4 regions of the Catenuloplanes atrovinosus genome follow, and region 1 is predicted to be linked to each of the others. Evidence: riboswitches for the same ligand, from Rfam matches in the RefSeq annotation. Region 1 holds a riboswitch; each other region holds the start of a gene.

Region 1 (4,457 bases):
AGCCGCTCAACGACCAGATGAAGGCCGCGGTCGACAAGGTCGGCGTGATGGCCAACCGGTCGTACCGTGCGGGTCCCGCGTCCGGGCTGAACTCGATCCTGCAGACCAGCTCACCCACCGCGCTGACGGACCAGCTGATCTACCTGGACCGGCTGGCCGAGGGCGAGCGGCAGGACATCGAGGCCGTCACCGCCGCCCGCAGCGAGATGGACAAGCAGAAGGCCGCGCTGGACAAGGTCGTCTCCGAGCAGGAGAAGCGGGACAAGGAGCTCGCGGACAAGAAAACGCAGGTCGAGAAGGAACTCGACGAGCTGGAGAAGCTGCAGGAGGAGGCGTACGGCTCGGTGGCCAACGTCCCGAGCAGCGGCAGCACCTCGCCCTCCGACGGCAACTGCTCGTCCTCCGGCGCCAGCGGCGTGGCCGCGACCGTCGTGGCGACCGCGTGTGCGCAGCTCGGCAAGCCGTACGTGTTCGGCGCGGCCGGCCCGGGCTCGTTCGACTGCTCCGGTCTGGTCGCGTTCTCCTACGCGGCGGCCGGCATCAGCCTGCCGCACAGCACCGTCTCGCAGTGGAACATGGGGACGTCGATACCCGCGGACCAGGCCCAGAAGGGCGACGTGGTGTTCTTCAACAGCAGCCTCAGCCACGACGGCATCTACCTCGGTAACGGCATGATGGTGCACGCGCCGCAGCCGGGCATGTCGGTCGAGGTGCTGCGCATCGACGTGATGCCGGTGGTCGGCTTCCGCCGGTACGGCTGACGCCGCGCCGTTTCGCAGTGGAGCCCTCGCCGGACGTACCGGCGAGGGCTCCTGCTTTTGCATGATTTTTGCGGCCGGCTGCGGTGGGTGGGCCGGGCGGCGGGACCGGCAATACCCACAATGGGGGAATGTCGGATTCACGCCGTATGCCAGTAATGCTGACCGGCCGGGTGGCTGCGGTCGCCGTGGGAGGTGCGGTGCTCGCACTGCTCACGGGCGCGGTGGTGGTGTCCGGCGGGTCGCCAGCGCCGTCGCCGTCCTCCACGGCGTCCGCGCCGCCGGCCTCCCCCTCACCCTCGCGCTCGGCCGCCGTGTTCTCGCCGGAGGCCTTCGTGGACGAGGAGACCACCTCGGCTCCGTCCGAGGTGGCGCGGGCCGCGGCCGGGCCGATCGCGGTCCGGTACACGTTCGACGGCGGTGCGGGCCGGCAGTTCCTGGACCTCACCGGCCGGTACGGCATGCGCGCGCGGACCGCGGTCGGCGGCGTGCTCGGCCTCGCCCGGCACGGTGCCGGCTGGGCCGCGGCCTTCCCGGCGCGCTGCACCGCGCTGCCGCAGAACTGCCCGCGCGCGATCCTGGAGGGCGGCCACCCCGCCGCGCTCAACCCCGGCACCCGGCGGTTCCAGTACGGCGCGTCCGTGCTGATGCGGCCCACCGACACCTCGGCCGGCGCGAACGTGCTGCAGAAGGGCTTCTCGGTCGGCGGCGGCACCCAGTACAAGCTGCAGGTGGACGGGATCGCCGGCCGGCCGAGCTGCGTGGTGGCCAGCCCGACCCGCATCTACCGGGTGATCGCGCCGGTGCGGGTGGCCGACGGGCGGTGGCACACGGTCGGATGCGTGCGGAACCGCGGCACGCTGTCGATCAGGGTCGACGGGGCGGCGCGCGGCACCGTCAAGCTCCCGGTCCGGCTGTCCATCGCGAATACCGAGCCGCTGCGAATCGGCGGGAAGAGTGTGACGGCCAACAACGATCAATATGCCGGCCAGATCGACGATGTATACGTGACGATCAATTAACGGACAGTTGCATAACGTACCGCGACGGCGTTTGTACGTACCGATTTTTGAGGTAGATCGGCTTGCGGCGTCCGTTTTGCCTCTCTAATCTTGGGGATCGCCAGGCTCGACGACGCGCGATCACCCCCGGTCGCCGCGAGCCTGACACCGCCGAATCATTCACTCGGATGAACCGGGGACCCAAGGCGCACTTGGGGTGAATCCGTCGGCCACCCACCGACGGTAGGGCGATGACCCTGTGGTGAGCGCTTCTGCACCGGCCTCACCCGCCCGAACCCGTCAGCTAACCCGGTAGGCGGTCAGGGACACGAGGGAGCAAGACTTCGGTGGCAGGCATTGCCGCACTCCGAAATCGGTCCGTCATAGTCGGTGCGATGTGCGCGCTGACCACCGCCCTGGTGGTCACGCTCGGCGGCACCGCCGCCCACGCGGAACCGACCGTGGCGGAGGTGGAGAAGCAGATCGACGAGGCGTGGACCGAGCTCGAGCCTACGATCGAGAAGCACAACTCCACCCGCCAGGAGCTGCAGAAGAAGAAAAAGCAGGCGGAGGTGCTGGGCACCAGGATTCAGCCGCTGCAGGCGGAGGTCGACCTGGTCATGGGCCGGGTCGGCGTGATCGCGGCGGAGGAGTACAAGACCGGCCCGGCGAGCACGCTCGGATCCATCCTGCTGACCGGCTCGCCCACCACGCTGACCAACCAGCTGGAGCTGCTCGACCACTTCGCCCGGACCCAGGGCCGCGACATCGCCGAGGTCGTCGAGCTGAAGGAGCAGCTGGAGGCGGAGAAGGCGCCGCTGGACGCGCTCATCGCCGACCTCACCACGCAGGAGGCGGAGCTCAGCCAGAAGACCAAGGAGATCAACGCCAAGGTCGACGAGCTGCAGAAGCTCCGGCTCCAGGTCTACGGCAACGGCGGCGGCGGCGAGCTGGCCCCGGCGCCCTGCCCGTACGAGTACCCCGGCGGCAAGCGCAGCGTCGTGATCAAGTTCGCGTGCGCGCAGATCGGCAAGCCGTACGTCTGGGGTGCGGCCGGCCCGGACGCCTTCGACTGCTCCGGCCTGATGCTCGCGGCGTACGCGCAGATCGGCATGTCCTTCCCGCACAACGCGGCCGCGCAGCGCGGGCTGATGAAGTCGGTCAGCCGCGACGAACTACAGGTGGCCGACTTCGTCTTCTACCGCGCCGACCTCAGTCACGTCGGCATGTACGCGGGCAACGGCTGGGTGGTGCACGCACCCAACCCGGCGGAACCGGTACGGATGATGAAGATGGACGCGATGCCGGTGCACAGCTTCGGCAGCCCGCTCTAACCCGTACGACGTGGAAGGCCGCCCTGCAGGGCGGCCTTTCTCATGCCGGCCTTTCTCATGCCGGCCTTTCTCATGCCGGCGACTCTCATGCCGGCGGCGCTCATGCCGTCGGCCAGGTGCGCCAGTTGCGCCAGGAGCGGCTCGGCGTGGGGCCGCGCTGGCCCTGGTAGCGGGAGCCGTAGACCTCCGAGCCGTACGGATGCTCGGCCGGCGACGACAGCCGGAAGATGCACAGCTGCCCGATCTTCATGCCCGGCCACAGCGTGATCGGCAGATTCGCCACGTTCGACAACTCCAGCGTGACGTGGCCGCTGAAGCCCGGGTCGATGAAGCCGGCCGTCGAGTGCGTCAGCAGACCCAGCCGGCCCAGGCTGCTCTTGCCCTCCAGCCGCCCGGCCAACTGGTCACCCAGCGAGATCACCTCCAGCGTGGAGGCCAGCACGAACTCCCCCGGGTGCAGCACGAACGGCTGACCCACCGGCACCTCGACCTCGGACGTGAGATCGTCCTGCTGCACGGACGGGTCGATATGCGTGTACAGGTGATTGTTGAAGACCCGGAACAGCCGGTCGAGCCGCACGTCGATGCTGGACGGCTGGACCAGCGCGGCCTCGAACGGATCGAGCGCCAGCGTGCCAGCCTTGATCTCGGCGACCAGATCCCGGTCGGAAAGCAGCATCCGGACACCTTAACCAAGCTGGCCGTTAGAACGCATGTTCGATAGGATTGCGGCATGGCTACCTGGACCGCTTTCGCCTCGTCACAGCCCGGTTTGGCCGCCGCCATCCGCTCCCTCATGCAGCAGTACGGTCCGGGCCTCGGCTACCTCGCCACCGTCCGCTCCGACGGCGGCCCCCGCGTCCACCCCGTCAGCCCCGTCATCACCGACGAGGGCCTCTTCTGCTTCATCGTCGACTCCCCCAAGCGCCGCGACCTCGACCGCGACGGCCGCTACGCGCTGCACAGCTTCCCGCCCGAGGACAGCGACGACGAGGCCTACCTCGCCGGCCACGCCCACGCCGTCACCGACCTCGCCCGCATCACCCGCCTCGCCGGCGACCTCCGCGCCGAACCCCACGTCGACTGGCGCCTCTACGAATTCACCATCGACGTCGCCATGCTCGCCCGCCACGGCCGCGGCGGCGCCACCCCCCTCGCCACCGACACCACCGCCCGCCCCGCCGTCCAGGTCTGGCGCGACCACGCCCCCTCCGTCGAAATCGTCATCGCCGCCTCCGGCGACTCACAGGCATAGGCGCTCGCGTACGGATCGGGCAACCAGGTAGAGTGGGTCCGCACCACGCGGGTGTAGTTCAATGGCAGAACATCAGCTTCCCAAGCTGACAGTGCGGGTTCGATTCCCG
Region 2 (4,457 bases), 2.2 Mb from region 1:
AGGTGGACCCGGTCGGCGAACCGGGCCAGCCGGTGGCGCGAATGCTCGAGCGCCTCCGTGTCCCGGTCCAGGCCGATCAGCGTCAGCCGGGAGTTCGCGGTCAGGATCGCCTCGGCGTGCCCGCCGAGACCCAGGGTCGTGTCCACATAGACCGGCGCGTCGCCGGCCAGCGCGGGGGCGAGCAGCGCCAGGCACCGCTCCAGCAGCACGGGCACGTGCGTGCCGCGCGCCTGCCACTCCCGGCCCTCGGCCACGAGCTCCGGCTCGGGCACCCCCATGTCGACCCCCATCACCTGGTGACGATTCGATTCACGCAATGCCCGCCAGCAGTGCGACGAAGACCGTACCGCCAGATCCCCATCCGCCCTCCTGGCGTCACCACCGTCGCGCCTGACACCGGGGAAGGGGCGTCAGGAGCGCCGAGCGGCTGGAGATCTCGCAGTACGGGTTTCCCGTCGACTACAGCCCGCCGGGCAGCACCCCCTCCCCGATGTCCGCGAAGTCGTCCTCGCTCTCCGCCAGGTACGACTCCCAGGCCGCCTTGTCCCAGATCTCCACCCGGGTGCTGGCACCGATCACGACCAGCTCACGGTCGAGCCCCGCATACTCCCGCAGGTGGGCCGGGATGGTCACCCGGCCCTGCTTGTCCGGAACCTCGTCGTGCGCGCTGGCGAAGAAGACCCGGCTGTAGGCCCGCGCCGCCTTGTGCGTCATCGGTGCGGCCCGCAGCTCCCCCGAGATCCGCTGGAACTCGGGCATCGGGAAGACGTAGAGGCAGCGCTCCTGCCCTTTCGTGATCACGACACCTCCCGCCAGCTCGTCCCGGAACTTGGCCGGGAGGATCAGCCGGCCCTTGTCGTCCAGGCGCGGGGTGTGCGTGCCGAGAAACACTCGCGGCTCACCCCCTCGCCCTTGCCGGCGGCATTCGCGGTGCCGCTGATCACTCGGGCCGGCGGGCTCTCCACGACCCCGCCATGTGGCCCCACTTTACTCCACTTCCCTCCACCCGCAACCGGAATCAGCGCGTCGTCAAGGGGTGTGGGCGTGCAAAAGAGCACGTCACGCAGGGTTGCGCTCGGTGGAGGGGTTCCATCCCGTACGCCCGTCCGGTTTCCGACATCCGTACGGATCGACGTTCTCGCCGCACCTTTTATACGGATTTTTCGGGTGGTTTTTCCGCGGTGTGCAGGGCTGGGGATTATTCCGTGGAGGGAAGTGGAGGGATCGCGCGGCCACGTGGCGTGGCCGGATGATCTCCGTGGGTGGCGCCGAACGGTCGCTGCGGAATCGCTGTGAGAATGCGGAAAGGCCCGCCGGACGCGGCGGGCCCTTCCCGGTCAGACGATCCGGCGCACCACGTACGAGCGGGACCAGATCCGGTGCTTGCCGACCCGCACGCCGGGGCGCGGGGCGTCATACATGTAGTCCCCGCCCGCGTAGATCGCGGCGTGGTAGCCGTGCGCGCCCTTGCGGAAGATGAGCAGGTCACCGGGGCGCGCCTGGGACTTCGGGACCGCCACGCCGTACCGCTGCTGGCGGTTGGCGCTGTGCGGCAGCGCCCGGCCGGCCGCCTTGCGGTAGACGTACATGGTGAACCCGGAGCAGTCGAATCCGCTCGGGTTCGCGCCGCCGTACCGGTACCGCTTCCCGGTGAGGCTCTTGGCGAGCGCGACGACCGCGGCCGCCTTGGCGGCCGGTGCCGCGCTCGCGGGCGCGACGGCGGTGAGCTGGCCGGCCGCGACACAGAGTCCGACCAGCGCGGCGAGCAGGGTGGAGCGCCGGGCCGGATTCCGACGAAGACGCGGAGACCGGACCGGGGAGTGCGCTGTCACGAAAGGAGTCCTTCCGGCGCGCCTGCGGGGTTAGCTGTCGGGTTCGGGCGCCGAAGATGCCCGGCCCGGCCGCGAGAGGTCACGGCCGGGCTTCACCCCCAGGCTCGTAGGACGAGCCGTCATGAATCGGGTGGTTCCCCCGTCCCTGCCCTTCGGTGCCATGTGTGCTGCGAGGTGACGTCGCGTCGCCGGGAACGGGCAGGGTTCGGCGTGTCCCGCGGTCGGCGCGGCCGGCGGGCGGATCGCACACCGGCCCATCGTTTGTAGCGGACGCCGGGAGCAGGTCCTCGTGGTCAAATGATCACGCTCCGAGGTTGGCATGCCCGGCCCGCCGCCCCGACGTGTCGGGTGCCCGATATTCCGCCACCGTTCGGGCGCGCACCACTACCCTCCGTATATCGAGGCCGGTGAAGCTTCCCACACAAATCGAGGTCACACCGCTGCGGTACGTGGTTATCGCCCGGAGACGAACGACCCGGCCGGGAAGCGGTGCCGGTCCGGTAACCTCGCTCGGGTGACGCAAGGCAACATGCCCCTCCGCGCCAAGGTCGCGACCCAGGTCTCCCGCACCGCCGCCGCGCTCTCCCGCGCGGCGGGGCGGGGCGACGGTTCCGTGATCGGTGGCTGGATCGGTCTCAAGATCGATCCCGACCTGCTCGAGCACCTCGCCGCCGGCCGCGCCATCGCGCTGGTCTCCGGCACCAACGGCAAGACCACGACCACCCGGCTCACCGCGGCCGCACTGGGCGTGCTCGGGCCGGTGGCGACCAACTCCTTCGGTGCCAACATGCCCACCGGGCACACCTCCGCGCTGGCCAAGGCCGGCGCCACGCCGTACGCGGTGCTGGAGGTGGACGAGCACTACCTCCCGCAGGTGATCGAGGAGACCCGGCCCCGCGTGGTCGCGCTGCTCAACCTCTCCCGCGACCAGCTCGACCGGGCGAAGGAGGTGGCGATGATGGCTCAGCTCTGGCGCACCACCCTGGCCAAGCACCCGGAGGTCGCGCTCGTCGCCAACGCCGACGACCCGATGATCGTCTGGGCCGCCGGCAACTCACCCACGGTGAGCTGGTTCAGCGCCGGCCAGCGCTGGCAGGACGACTCCTGGGTCTGCCCGGAGTGCGGCTCCACCATCGAGCGCCAGGACGGCCAGTGGTGGTGCACCGGCTGCCCGCTGCGCCGCCCCGCGCCGCAGTGGGTGGTCGAGGACGACGGCGTGCTCGACCCGTCCGGCGCCTGGCACCTGATCCGGCTCCAGCTGCCCGGCCGGGTCAACCTCGGCAACGCGGCCACCGCGCTCGCGGTCGCGGCCGCGTTCGGCATCCGGCCGCTGCAGGCCGTGCCCACGCTCTCCTCGGTCGCGTCGGTGGCCGGCCGCTACGCGCAGGTCGACCGGGACGGGCGCAACATCCGGCTGCTGCTGGCGAAGAACCCGGCGAGCTGGCTCGAGGCGTTCGACATGGCGGACAACGCGCCGACACTGCTGTCCATCAACGCGCGCGACCCCGACGGGCTGGACACGTCCTGGCTGTTCGACGTCGACTTCGCGCCGCTGCGCGGGCGCCAGGTGCTGATCACCGGCGACCGGGCGTTCGACCTCGCGGTCCGGCTGGACGTGAACGACGTGCCCTTCCGGCACGTCCGTTCGTTCGGCGAGGCGATCGCCAGCGTGCCGCCGGGGCGCCTGGAGGTCATCGCCAACTACACCGCCTTCCAAGACATCCGAGCGGAGCTGGACCGTGTCAATTAACCCGGAGTGGAGCGCGCCCGGCCAGGGCGGGCAGAGCTGGGGCGATCAGCCGGCCTACGGCCAGCAGCCACCGGTCCAGGGACAACCGCAGCCGGGGTACGGGCAGCAGCCACCGGCGTACGGCCAGCCACCGGTCCACGGCCAGCCGCCGGCTTACGGACAACCGCCGGTTTACGGACAGCCGCCTCAGCAGCAGCCGGTCTACGGACAGCCGCCGCAGCAGGCACCGGTCTACGGGCAACCGCCCCAGCAGGCACCGGTCTACGGACAGCCGCCGGTCTACGGCCAGCCGCCGGTTCACGGACAGCCGCCGGTTTACGGACAGCCGCCCGCGCAGGGGCAGCAGCAGCCCGGTGGGCAGCCGGCGCCGCAGGGCGCGGGCGGGGACAGCGTGGTCCGGGTGGTGTGGGTCTACCCCGACCTGCTCTCCACCTACGGCGACCGCGGCAACATGCTGATCCTGGCCAAGCGGGCGCAGCAGCGCGGCATCCCGGTGGAGACCATCGAGGTCCGCTCCGACCAGCCACTGCCCACGCACGCGGACGTGTATCTGATCGGCGGCGGCGAGGACGGCCCGCAGGCGCTCGCGGCGCAGCGGCTGAACGCGGACGGCGGCCTGCACCGCGCCGTCAACCAGGGCGCCGCCGTCTTCGCGGTCTGCGCCGGCTACCAGTTGCTCGGCACGTCGTTCTTCGCCAAGGGCGCCAAGTGCCAGGGCCTGGAGCTGATCGACATCTACTCCGACCGGGGCGAGACCCGCGCGGTCGGCGAGCTGGCCGGCGACGTCGACCCGCGCCTCGGCCTGCCGCGGCTGACCGGCTTCGAGAACCACGGCGGGCGCACCCACCTCGGCCCGACCGTCTCGCCGCTGGCCC
Region 3 (4,457 bases), 1.4 Mb from region 1:
CCTCAGCCACGCGCTGAAGGCGGCCCGGGAGGCGGCCGGCAAGACCCGCGCCGAGGTGGCGGCCGCCATGGACTGGTCGCTGTCGAAGGTGATTCGCATCGAGGCCGGCACCGTCGGCATTTCCACGATCGACGCCCGCGCGCTGACCGGGCTGTACGGCATCACCGAGCCCGACCGGGTGGAGGAGATCCTCGGCCTGGCCCGCAACTCGCGCCTGCGCACCTGGTGGTCGACGCTGCGCGACCGGGTCAACCCGTCCTACTACGCCTACATCGGGCTGGAGGACGAGAGCGTGGAGGTGCTTTACTTCGCCCCGACCACGCTGCCCACGCTGTTGCAGACCCGCGGCTTCGCGGCCGGCGGCGCGCCGGTGCGGCCGATGGACGAGGACGACCGGGACACCCGGATCAACGTGCGGCTCCGGCGCCAGGAGGAGATCCTCAACAAGAGGCGCCCGCCCCGGATCACCGCGATCATCGACGAGGCCGTGCTGCACCGGATCGCGCACGCGCCGAAGCGGGCGCCGGAGCAGCTCACCCACCTGGTCTCGCTGAGCGCGTCGCCGCACATCACGATCCAGGTGCTGCCGTTCAGCGCGGGCCCGCCGCCGGTGGTGGCGCCGTTCGCGATCCTGCAGTTCCCGGACCCGGAGGACGCGGACGTCATGTTCGTGGAGAACGCGGTCACCGACGAGGTCATCGACCGCCCCGAGGAGGTCCGGCCGTACCTCGACGTCTTCCGCGAGTTGCGGGACAAGGCGCTGGACCCGGCGGAGTCACTGGCGATGATCAAGGAAATCGTCGGCGGCGAATGACGAAGCGCCTTTCCGGCCGGAACCGCCAAAGGCGCCATGGTCATGGGCGCGCCCGGGGAAGCGCGCCCATGATCTCCCAATGTGGTCCGTGAACCAGCGGGCTATCTGAAGGGGTCGTGTCGTGCCGCCACACCCCGGTCCGGAATTGTCACTCGGGCACGGACATCGTGCTTCGACTCACATGCTGTACGGGTCGATCGACGACACCGGCGCCCGGACGGCACCGAGCTTCGCGACCTCCTGTGCGCGCACCAGTGCGCGGGAGATCTGGCCGTACTGCCTCTCGTTGTCGCTGACGAACAGCCGGACCGTCATGCCGTGGTAATCGCCCCAGAGTTCCCAGACGCGCGGCCGGGTGCGATTGCCGACCACGCCGAGCAGCATCGGCACCAGCGCCGCCGCGCCGAGCACGACGTAGGTGGCCGGGCCGAGCCCCTGGAGACCGTTGCCGAAGCTGAGTGCCGCGAAGACCGCCAGCAGGCTCACCCCTGAGGCGGCCACCGCACGCACCGTGAGCCGGTCGAATGGGCCTCGCACGGTGCGCAGCCCTGCCAGCTCGCTGGTCGGCCAGCGCCGGCCGCCGACCTCGAAGTACTCGGGGGTGACGATGACGTCGGCCGTCTCGAACGCCACCCGGGTGCTCGGCGCGGCACCGGGAGATACGTAGCGACGGGTTGAACGCGGCGAGTAACGAGCGCTATTCTCCATCGGAGTCCTCCTGCGGCTCTTTAGGAGTTGGTCTGTTGTTTACGGCGATCGCGGGTGGTGTTTCCGGTTGCCGCCGGTCACCACCCCGCGTCCGCCGCGGTGGCTTTCCCCGCCCCCGGGGAAAGACGATCTCCGGAGTCCTGTGGCGTGGACTCCGAGGATCACGTGATGCGTTAGCGCGCGCTGCGGGAAAATCGCCTGGGCTCCCGTGCCGAGAAGCGTCTCCCTTGCGGGAGAACCCTGAGACCTCCCCAATGGCCATACTCCCAACCGCACGCCACTAATGGGAAGGGGGCAATCTGCCACCTGGCAGATTTCCACCCGTCAGGGCTGCGCGGCAGACGATTTCCTGTGGCGTTTATACGCATTTGCCCGAGAAGTGGAACGGGAAGCGTCCGCAAGAACTCGCAAATTGCGTATTCCGCGCGTTCATCACCGCCGCCGCATCGATCAATTACTCCAAGAAGGCATTCCTTTACTCTCCGCTATCACGAAATTTGCCCCATTCTCGGCGAAAGCCCACAGATGACCGCCGTCACCCTTTCGATACTCCGATTTGGTCGTTACCGTGGGTGGGCCGGACCTGGTCCGCAGTCACTCCCCCCGGAATGACGCCAGCCCGGCGCCGCCGAATCGCCCGGCCTCGGCCGGCGGTGCACCCCCGCACCGTCCGGAATCGAGCCCGCCGATCGCCGGTCCTGCCGGGCCCACCCGGCGTGGCCCTCGAGCGGTGTTGCGGCGAACCGGGGACCCATCAGAGTCCCATCCGGGGTGAATCCGTGCGCACGCGCGGTAGGGCGTCCTTCTGGCCCGAATCCGTCAGCTAACCCGGTAGGCGGCAGGGAAGAAGGGTCCACCCCGTTGTCAGCTTCGCGTGCGATCCTGCGCGCCACCGTGCTGGCGGCCATCGCGGTCGGCGTTCTCGCGCCGGCCACCGCCGTCCACGCCGAGCCGTCCAGCGCCGACCTCACCAAGCAGATCGACAAGGCTTCCCACGAGCTGGAAGTCGTGATCGAGTCCTACAACAAGCTCAATGAGGAGCTGAAGGCCACCCAGGCCGCCGCGAAGCAGCTCAGCGACAAGACCGCCGCGCTCGAGGAGCAGGTCAAGGAGGCGAGCACCTCCGTCGGCCAGCTCGCCAATCGGGCCTACAAGTCCGGCCGCTTCGGCGAGGCGAACACGTTGCTCACGCTCACCGACAGCCAGGACCTGGTCGCCGGCCTCAGCGTGCTCGAGCAGCTCGCCGAGACGCGCAACGACGAGGTCGCCGTCTACACCGCCACCGAGGCGCAGTACGCCGAGGAGAAGGCCAAGCTCGACGCCGCCGAGAAGAAGCAGAAGGCGCAGCGGGACGAGGCCGCCAAGCGCCGGGCCGGCATCGAGGGCGAGCTGAAGAACCTGTACTCGCTGCGCAAGGCCGCGTACGGGCGGGAGCAGGAGGAGGCGGCCGCGCGGACGCCGGTGAACAACGGCGGCAACAACGGCGGCGGTGGCAGCAACGGCGGTGGTGGCAACAACGGTGGCGGCGCCGTCCCGAGCGCGCCCGCCGGGTCGAGCAGCGTGGTCCAGTTCGCCTACGCGCAGCTCGGCAAGCCGTACATCTACGGCTCCGCGGGCCCGAACGGATTCGACTGCTCCGGCCTGGTGAAGGCGGCGTGGGCGACGGCCGGCAAGTCGCTGCCGCACAACGCGGCCATGCAGTGGAACGTGGTGGCGCACATACCCGCCTCCGCGGTGAAGCCGGGCGACATGGTCTTCTACCGCGATCTGGCGCACGTCGCGATCGCCATCGGCGGCGGCAAGGTGATCCACGCGCCCCGGCCGGGCGAGGTGCTCACCATCGCACCGATCAACATGATGCCGCCGTACGGCTACGGCCGGGTCAGATAGGCGGCACGGCGCGAAAGGGCGGGTACCCCACGGGTGCCCGCCCTTTCTCACACCGCGGTGGCCTGCACCGGCACCCGCCCGCGCGTGCCCGGCCGCCAGGTGCGCCCGTTCGCGTAGACGATCCGGAAACCCAGGTAGGCGGCCAGCTCCCGCCACGGCCCGGAGCCCATCCGCTTCTCCGCCGCGTTCACCATCGCGCCGTTGGCCAGCACGTCCAGCAGTACGGTCTCGAACGCGGCCGAGTCCACCCAGTCGACCTCGCGGGTGTAGCCGCACACCATCGCGGCGCCGGAGACGTCCAGGAAGTCCAGCAGCGTGGCGTCCGAGGCCTTCAGCACGGAGCAGGACCCGAAGTAGAGGCGCTTGTCCTGGCAGCGCCCGGCCAGTTGCTCCGCCACGTCGTCCAGCTCGACCGCGGCCTTGTCGGTCAGGCACAGCCGGCCCGGCTCGCCGTGCATGGCGAAGAACCCCACGCGGTAGTCGCTGTACTGCTTCAGCAGCCACCGGTCGAGGAAGTAGCTCAGCTCCTCGGGGGTGGCCACGTCACGGTAGATGAACCGAATCCGGCGCAGGCGCTCCAGCAGTTCCAGCGTGGGGATGACGGAGCCTCGCTCGTAGAGGTCCCGGTGCCACTGACCCTCCACGCAGAAGATGCCGCCGCGCGCCACATCGCCTCCCCCGAGCTGTGGTTTCCCGTACCCCGCAGGCGACCCTACCCATCCCGCGCCGCCCTGCCCATCGCTGACGCGGTGGCCATCGCGACGCGACGCGGCCGCAGTGACGAACGCAACGGCCGGCCCCGGGGATCGGGACCGGCCGGTTCGTTCGTACCGCCGAGGGGTGTGGGGTTGTGGTCTAGGCCGCCTGGAGGCCCTCCGCGCGGGCCAGCTCGCGCAGCCGGCCGAGCGCCTGGATCTCCAGCTGGCGGATCCGCTCCCGGGAGAGCGAGAACCGCGAGGCCACCTCGGTCAGCGAGTGCTCACGGCCGTCCTCCAGGCCGTACCGCGCGCGCATGATGCCGGCGGAGCGGTCGTCGAGGTGGTTG
Region 4 (4,457 bases), 590 kb from region 1:
AGCCGGACGGCGGTGCCGTACCGGATCGACCCGTGGACCGGCGCGCGTGAGCGGATCGCGGTCTACACCGCGGACGGCGACCGGGTGACGATGCGGGTGGCGTTGCAGCCGGGCGAGTCGGCGATCGTGGTGCTGGACGCGCCCGGCGCGGCGAACCGGCACGTGACCGCGACGACCGCGGACCGGGTGCTGGCCACGGAGCGCGGGCTGACGCTGCGCGCCGCGACCGGTGGCACGTACACCGCGACGCTGGACGACGGGCGGACCGTGAGCCGGACGATCCCGGCGGTGCCGGCGCCGATCCCGCTCACCCGGTGGACGCTGCGGGTGGCGGACTGGCGGCCGGGGTCCAGTGCGACCGAGACGCTCTCCGTGACGCACACGGTGGAGCTGGACGGGCTGCGGCCGTGGACAGAGCTCCCGGGGCTGGCGGACGTGTCCGGCGTCGGGCGGTACACGGCCGTGGTGGACGTGCCGGCGTGCGCCGGGGCGTACCTCGGCCTGGGCGAGGTCTTCGACACCGCCCGGGTGACCGTGAACGGGCGCGCGGTGCCGGTGAGCCCGCTGAACCCGGTGGCGGACGTGGGGCCGTACCTGCACGAGGGCCGGAACACGATCGAGGTGGAGGTGGCGACCACGCTGAACAACCGGCTGCGGGTCGCCGATCCGGCGGTCTACGGCGTGGCGCCGCGCCAGGCCTACGGGCTGACCGGGCCGGTCACGCTGATTCCGTACGGCGAGGTGCGGGTCTGGTGACGAAGGAGCCCGCGGCGCGTGCCGCGGGCTCCTTCGTCACGTCAGATGACGGATAGATGCACGTGGTTCGTATGGTCACCGGACGGGGTGCCGCCGCCCGCGTACGACTGCCAGCCGCTCGACGGTAGCCAGATCCGGCTGTACCAGATCACGTAGAGCACGCCGAGCCGGTCCGCGTTCTTGATGTAGAAGTTGGCCAGGTTGTCGCCGTAGGCCTTGTCCGCACCGAACGCGACGCCGCCGAAGCCGCTCGCCTGCGCCGACCAGTCGCAGGCCCGGCCGCGCGGATGCTCACCACCGTCCTCGGCGCTGCGATAGCAGGAGACGAAGTGGTTGAAGCCGGCCGACTTGGTCTGCTGGTAGGCGTGCAGCAGGCGGGGGGTGATGCAGCCGCCGGTCGTGGGGTCGTCCACGGTGCAGCTCTCGGCCGGGAACGAGCCGTCCGCGCCGCGCTCGGTCGCGACCGCGACCGCCGCGGAGCCGCTGCCGGACTGCACGTTCGCCGCGGCGCCGCCGCCCGCGGCCTTCAGCGCGTTCTCCGCCTGCTTCTTCCGCTTGTCCATGGTCTCGACCTGCTTCTTCTGCTCACCGATCTCAGCCTCGATGGCAGACTTCGCACGGGTGGCCTCGTCCTTGGCCTCGACCAGGTTCTGTACCTGCTTCTCCTGGTTGATCGTCATGGTCTCGAGCAACGTCGCACGGTCCATGAAACCGTTGCCCTCGGAGACGTTCAGCATCGCGACCATGGGGGCGAGGCGACCGTTGCGGTAGGTCCGGCCGGCCAGCTCGCCCACCGTCTCCTCGCGCTTCTTGAGGTCGGCCTCGATGGTCTTGAGCTCCTCGGTCAGCTCCTTCTGGCGCTTCTCCGAGGCGGCGAGCTTGTTCTTCGCCTCGATGTAGCCCTTGCTGGCCGCGTCGAGCTGCTTCCTGAGCTGTTCCGTGCCGCCCTCGTCGATCGCGTAGGCGGGCGCTGCGAACGCTGCGGTGGCAACGCTCGCCAGCAGCACGGCGAGTGCCGCTATTCGCCGTAGGCGCATCATGTTCCTCTCCTCAACCGCCGGCCGGGTTAGCTGACGGGTTCGGGATGGGAACGACACCCCTACCGCTGGCGCGGATTCACCCCACGAACGTGGTTCCCCGACTCGCTGAGCGATTTGGCGGTGGTCGCCACGGGCACCGGGCGCGCCCGCCGATGACGACCGGCGGCAAGACTACCCAGTCGCTGCTAGGACGACCGCTCTAGATCCGGAAACTTAAGAATTCCCTATAGTGACGCAAAGTGCCCGCTCAATAACAGGAAACCATAGAGACACATCGACACGGTATGCGAAAAGGCCGCCCCGGATAATCGGGGCGACCTTTCCTATACTAATTGTCGAACAGTCAATTACAGAGAGCTTGCACGACGGGCCGGTGCGCGGCCCGCGGGCTGGTGCGGCTCCGGCCCCACGTGGGTCCGCTCCGGGATTCCCATCGTCACCGGCTTGTCCGCCGACACCGTCACCAGCTCGCCGTGGTGCACAAGTGTGATGCTCTTCTCACCGGTGCCGTTACGCAGCGAATAGGTGACCTCGTCGCTGCGTACATCCACCCGCAGCCGCAGCCCGCGCCAGAGCAACGCGAACTCCATCCGGGTGATCCGCTCCGGCAGCCGCGGGTTGAACGACAGCTGGCCGCCGTGGTCCCGCATGCCGCCGAGGCCCATCACCAGCGAGATCCACGAGCCGCCGAGCGACGCCACGTGCAGGCCCTCGCGCGCGTTGTTGTGCAGGTCGTGCAGGTCCATCAGCGCGGCCTCGCCCAGGTAGTCGTGGGCGAGCTCCAGGTGGCCGGTCTCCGCCGCCAGCACCGCCTGGGTGCACGCGGACAGCGACGAGTCGCGGACCGTCCGGGCCTCGTAGTAGGCGAAGTTGCGCGCCTTCTCCTCGTCGCTGAACGCGTCGCCGCGCCACAGCATCGCGAGGACCAGGTCGGCCTGCTTCACCACCTGCTTGCGGTACAGGTCGAAGTACGGGTAGTTGAGCAGCAGCGGGTAGTTCTCCTGCGGCGTGCCCTCGAAGTCCCACTCCTGCAGCCGGGTGAAGCCCTCCGACTGCTGGTGCACGCCCAGTTCGTGGTCGTACGGCAGGTGCACGGCCGCGCCCGCGTCCCGCCAGCCGGCGATCTCCTCGTCGTCGACGCCGGCCGCCCGGGCCTTGTCCGGGTACTTCAGCGCCACGTCCGCCGCGGCGTAGAGGTTCAGCTGCGCCATCAGGTTGGTGTAGATGTTGTCGTCGACCACGGCCGTGTACTCGTCCGGGCCGGTCACGCCGTCGATGTGGAAGCGGCCGTGCCGGTCGTGGTGGCCGAGCGAACGCCACAGCCGGGCCGTCTCGATCAGCAGGTCGAAGCCGTAGTCGTGCTCGAAGTCCTCGTCACCGGTGGCGAGCACGTAACGCCGGGCCGCGTCCGCGATGTCCGCCGCGATGTGGAACGCGGCGGTGCCGGCCGGCCAGTACGCGGAGCACTCGTGCCCGCGGATGGTCCGCCACGGGAACGCGGCACCGCGCAGGCCGAGCGTCTCGGCCCGCTCCTTGGCCAGGTCGAGGGTGGCGTGCCGCCAGCGCAGCACGTCCTTGGCCGCGTCCGGCTGCGTGTACGTGAGCACCGGCAGCACGAACGTCTCCGAGTCCCAGAACGTGTGGCCGTCGTACCCGGGGCCGGTGAGCCCCTTCGACGCGATCGGCCGCATCTCCGCCCGGGCGCCGGCCTGCAGCACGTGGAACAGCGCGAAGCGCACCGCCTGCTGCACCTCCGGGTCGCCCTCGACCTTGACGTCCGAGTGGTCCCAGAACGCGTCGAGGTACTCCCGCTGCGCCGCGACCAGCCCGTCCCAGCCGGTGAGCCGGGCGCTGGCCAGCGCGGCGCCGACCTGGTCCCGCAGCGCGGGCACCGAGCGGCGCGACGACCAGCCGTACGCGATGAACTTGACGATCCGCAGCTTCTGACCCGGCTCGAGCATGCAGGCGACCGTGGTGCGCAGCCAGTCCGGGTTGCCCTCGGTCTTGACCATGTGGCGGCCCTCGGTCTCCACCACGTGCTCCATCGCGGCGGCCATCCGCAGCTTGCTCGTCTTGGTGCTGTGGATCAGCAGCCCGCCCAGTTCCTGGGTGAGCTCCTCCTCCGCCAGCAGCGGCGACTCCAGCAGCGCCGCGACCCGGGGGTCGCGCTTGGTGGGCGGCAACTGCTCGTTCGCCACCAGCTCGGACTGCACGATCACCCGGGCCGGGCCGTTGACCGGCTCGACCTCGTAGGCGATCGCGGCGATCGCGCGCTGGGTGAACGACACCAGCCGGGTCGAGCGCACCCGCACCGACCGGCCGGCCGGCGAGACCCACTCGACCTCGCGCTCCAGCGTCCCGGCCCGCATGTCCAGCACGCGCTCGTGGGAGACCAGGTCGCCGTACCGGACGTCGAACGGCTCGTCGTCGACGAGCAGCCGGATCGGCTTGCCGTTCGTCACGTTCACGATCGTCTGCCCGGACTCCGGGAAGCCGTAGCCGGCCTCCGCGTAGGGCAGCGGCCGGAGCTCGTAGAAGGAGTTCAGGTACGTGCCCGGCAGACCGTGCGGCTCGCCCTCGTCCAGGTTGGCCCGGAGGCCGATGTGGCCGTTGGAGAGCGCGAACACGGACTCCGACTGTGCCAGGACGTCGAGGTCGAGC

Evidence for each region. Region 1 has a riboswitch for cyclic di-AMP ahead of J2S41_RS34440 (C40 family peptidase). Riboswitches for the same ligand answer to the same signal wherever they lie in the genome.
Region 2: another riboswitch for cyclic di-AMP. It lies ahead of J2S41_RS24645 (C40 family peptidase); the one in region 1 lies ahead of J2S41_RS34440 (C40 family peptidase).
Region 3: another riboswitch for cyclic di-AMP. It lies ahead of J2S41_RS27870 (C40 family peptidase); the one in region 1 lies ahead of J2S41_RS34440 (C40 family peptidase).
Region 4: another riboswitch for cyclic di-AMP. It lies ahead of J2S41_RS31825 (coiled-coil domain-containing protein); the one in region 1 lies ahead of J2S41_RS34440 (C40 family peptidase).

The regions. Positions count from the first base shown of each region.
Region 1 is NZ_JAVDYB010000001.1:7,736,006-7,740,462, forward strand. Features, by position in the region: gene J2S41_RS34430 (C40 family peptidase) at 1-761, shown strand, start outside; gene J2S41_RS34435 (LamG domain-containing protein) at 959-1,780, shown strand; cyclic di-AMP (ydaO/yuaA leader) riboswitch at 1,919-2,092, shown strand; gene J2S41_RS34440 (C40 family peptidase) at 2,155-3,093, shown strand; gene dcd (dCTP deaminase) at 3,194-3,772, opposite strand; gene J2S41_RS34450 (pyridoxamine 5'-phosphate oxidase family protein) at 3,827-4,348, shown strand; tRNA gene J2S41_RS34455 (tRNA-Gly) at 4,396-4,457, shown strand, end outside.
Region 2 is NZ_JAVDYB010000001.1:5,571,362-5,575,818, forward strand. Features, by position in the region: gene rsmH (16S rRNA (cytosine(1402)-N(4))-methyltransferase RsmH) at 1-278, opposite strand, end outside; gene mraZ (division/cell wall cluster transcriptional repressor MraZ) at 460-891, opposite strand; gene J2S41_RS24645 (C40 family peptidase) at 1,338-1,832, opposite strand; cyclic di-AMP (ydaO/yuaA leader) riboswitch at 1,838-2,000, opposite strand; gene J2S41_RS24650 (MurT ligase domain-containing protein) at 2,362-3,582, shown strand; gene J2S41_RS24655 (type 1 glutamine amidotransferase) at 3,974-4,457, shown strand, end outside.
Region 3 is NZ_JAVDYB010000001.1:6,302,133-6,306,589, forward strand. Features, by position in the region: gene J2S41_RS27860 (helix-turn-helix domain-containing protein) at 1-814, shown strand, start outside; gene J2S41_RS27865 (DUF6232 family protein) at 992-1,447, opposite strand; cyclic di-AMP (ydaO/yuaA leader) riboswitch at 2,231-2,375, shown strand; gene J2S41_RS27870 (C40 family peptidase) at 2,384-3,412, shown strand; gene J2S41_RS27875 (DUF6642 family protein) at 3,460-4,080, opposite strand; gene J2S41_RS27880 (sigma-70 family RNA polymerase sigma factor) at 4,268-4,457, opposite strand, start outside.
Region 4 is NZ_JAVDYB010000001.1:7,143,727-7,148,183, forward strand. Features, by position in the region: gene J2S41_RS31820 (glycosyl hydrolase) at 1-756, shown strand, start outside; gene J2S41_RS31825 (coiled-coil domain-containing protein) at 798-1,793, opposite strand; cyclic di-AMP (ydaO/yuaA leader) riboswitch at 1,796-1,926, opposite strand; gene J2S41_RS31830 (glycoside hydrolase family 65 protein) at 2,144-4,457, opposite strand, start outside.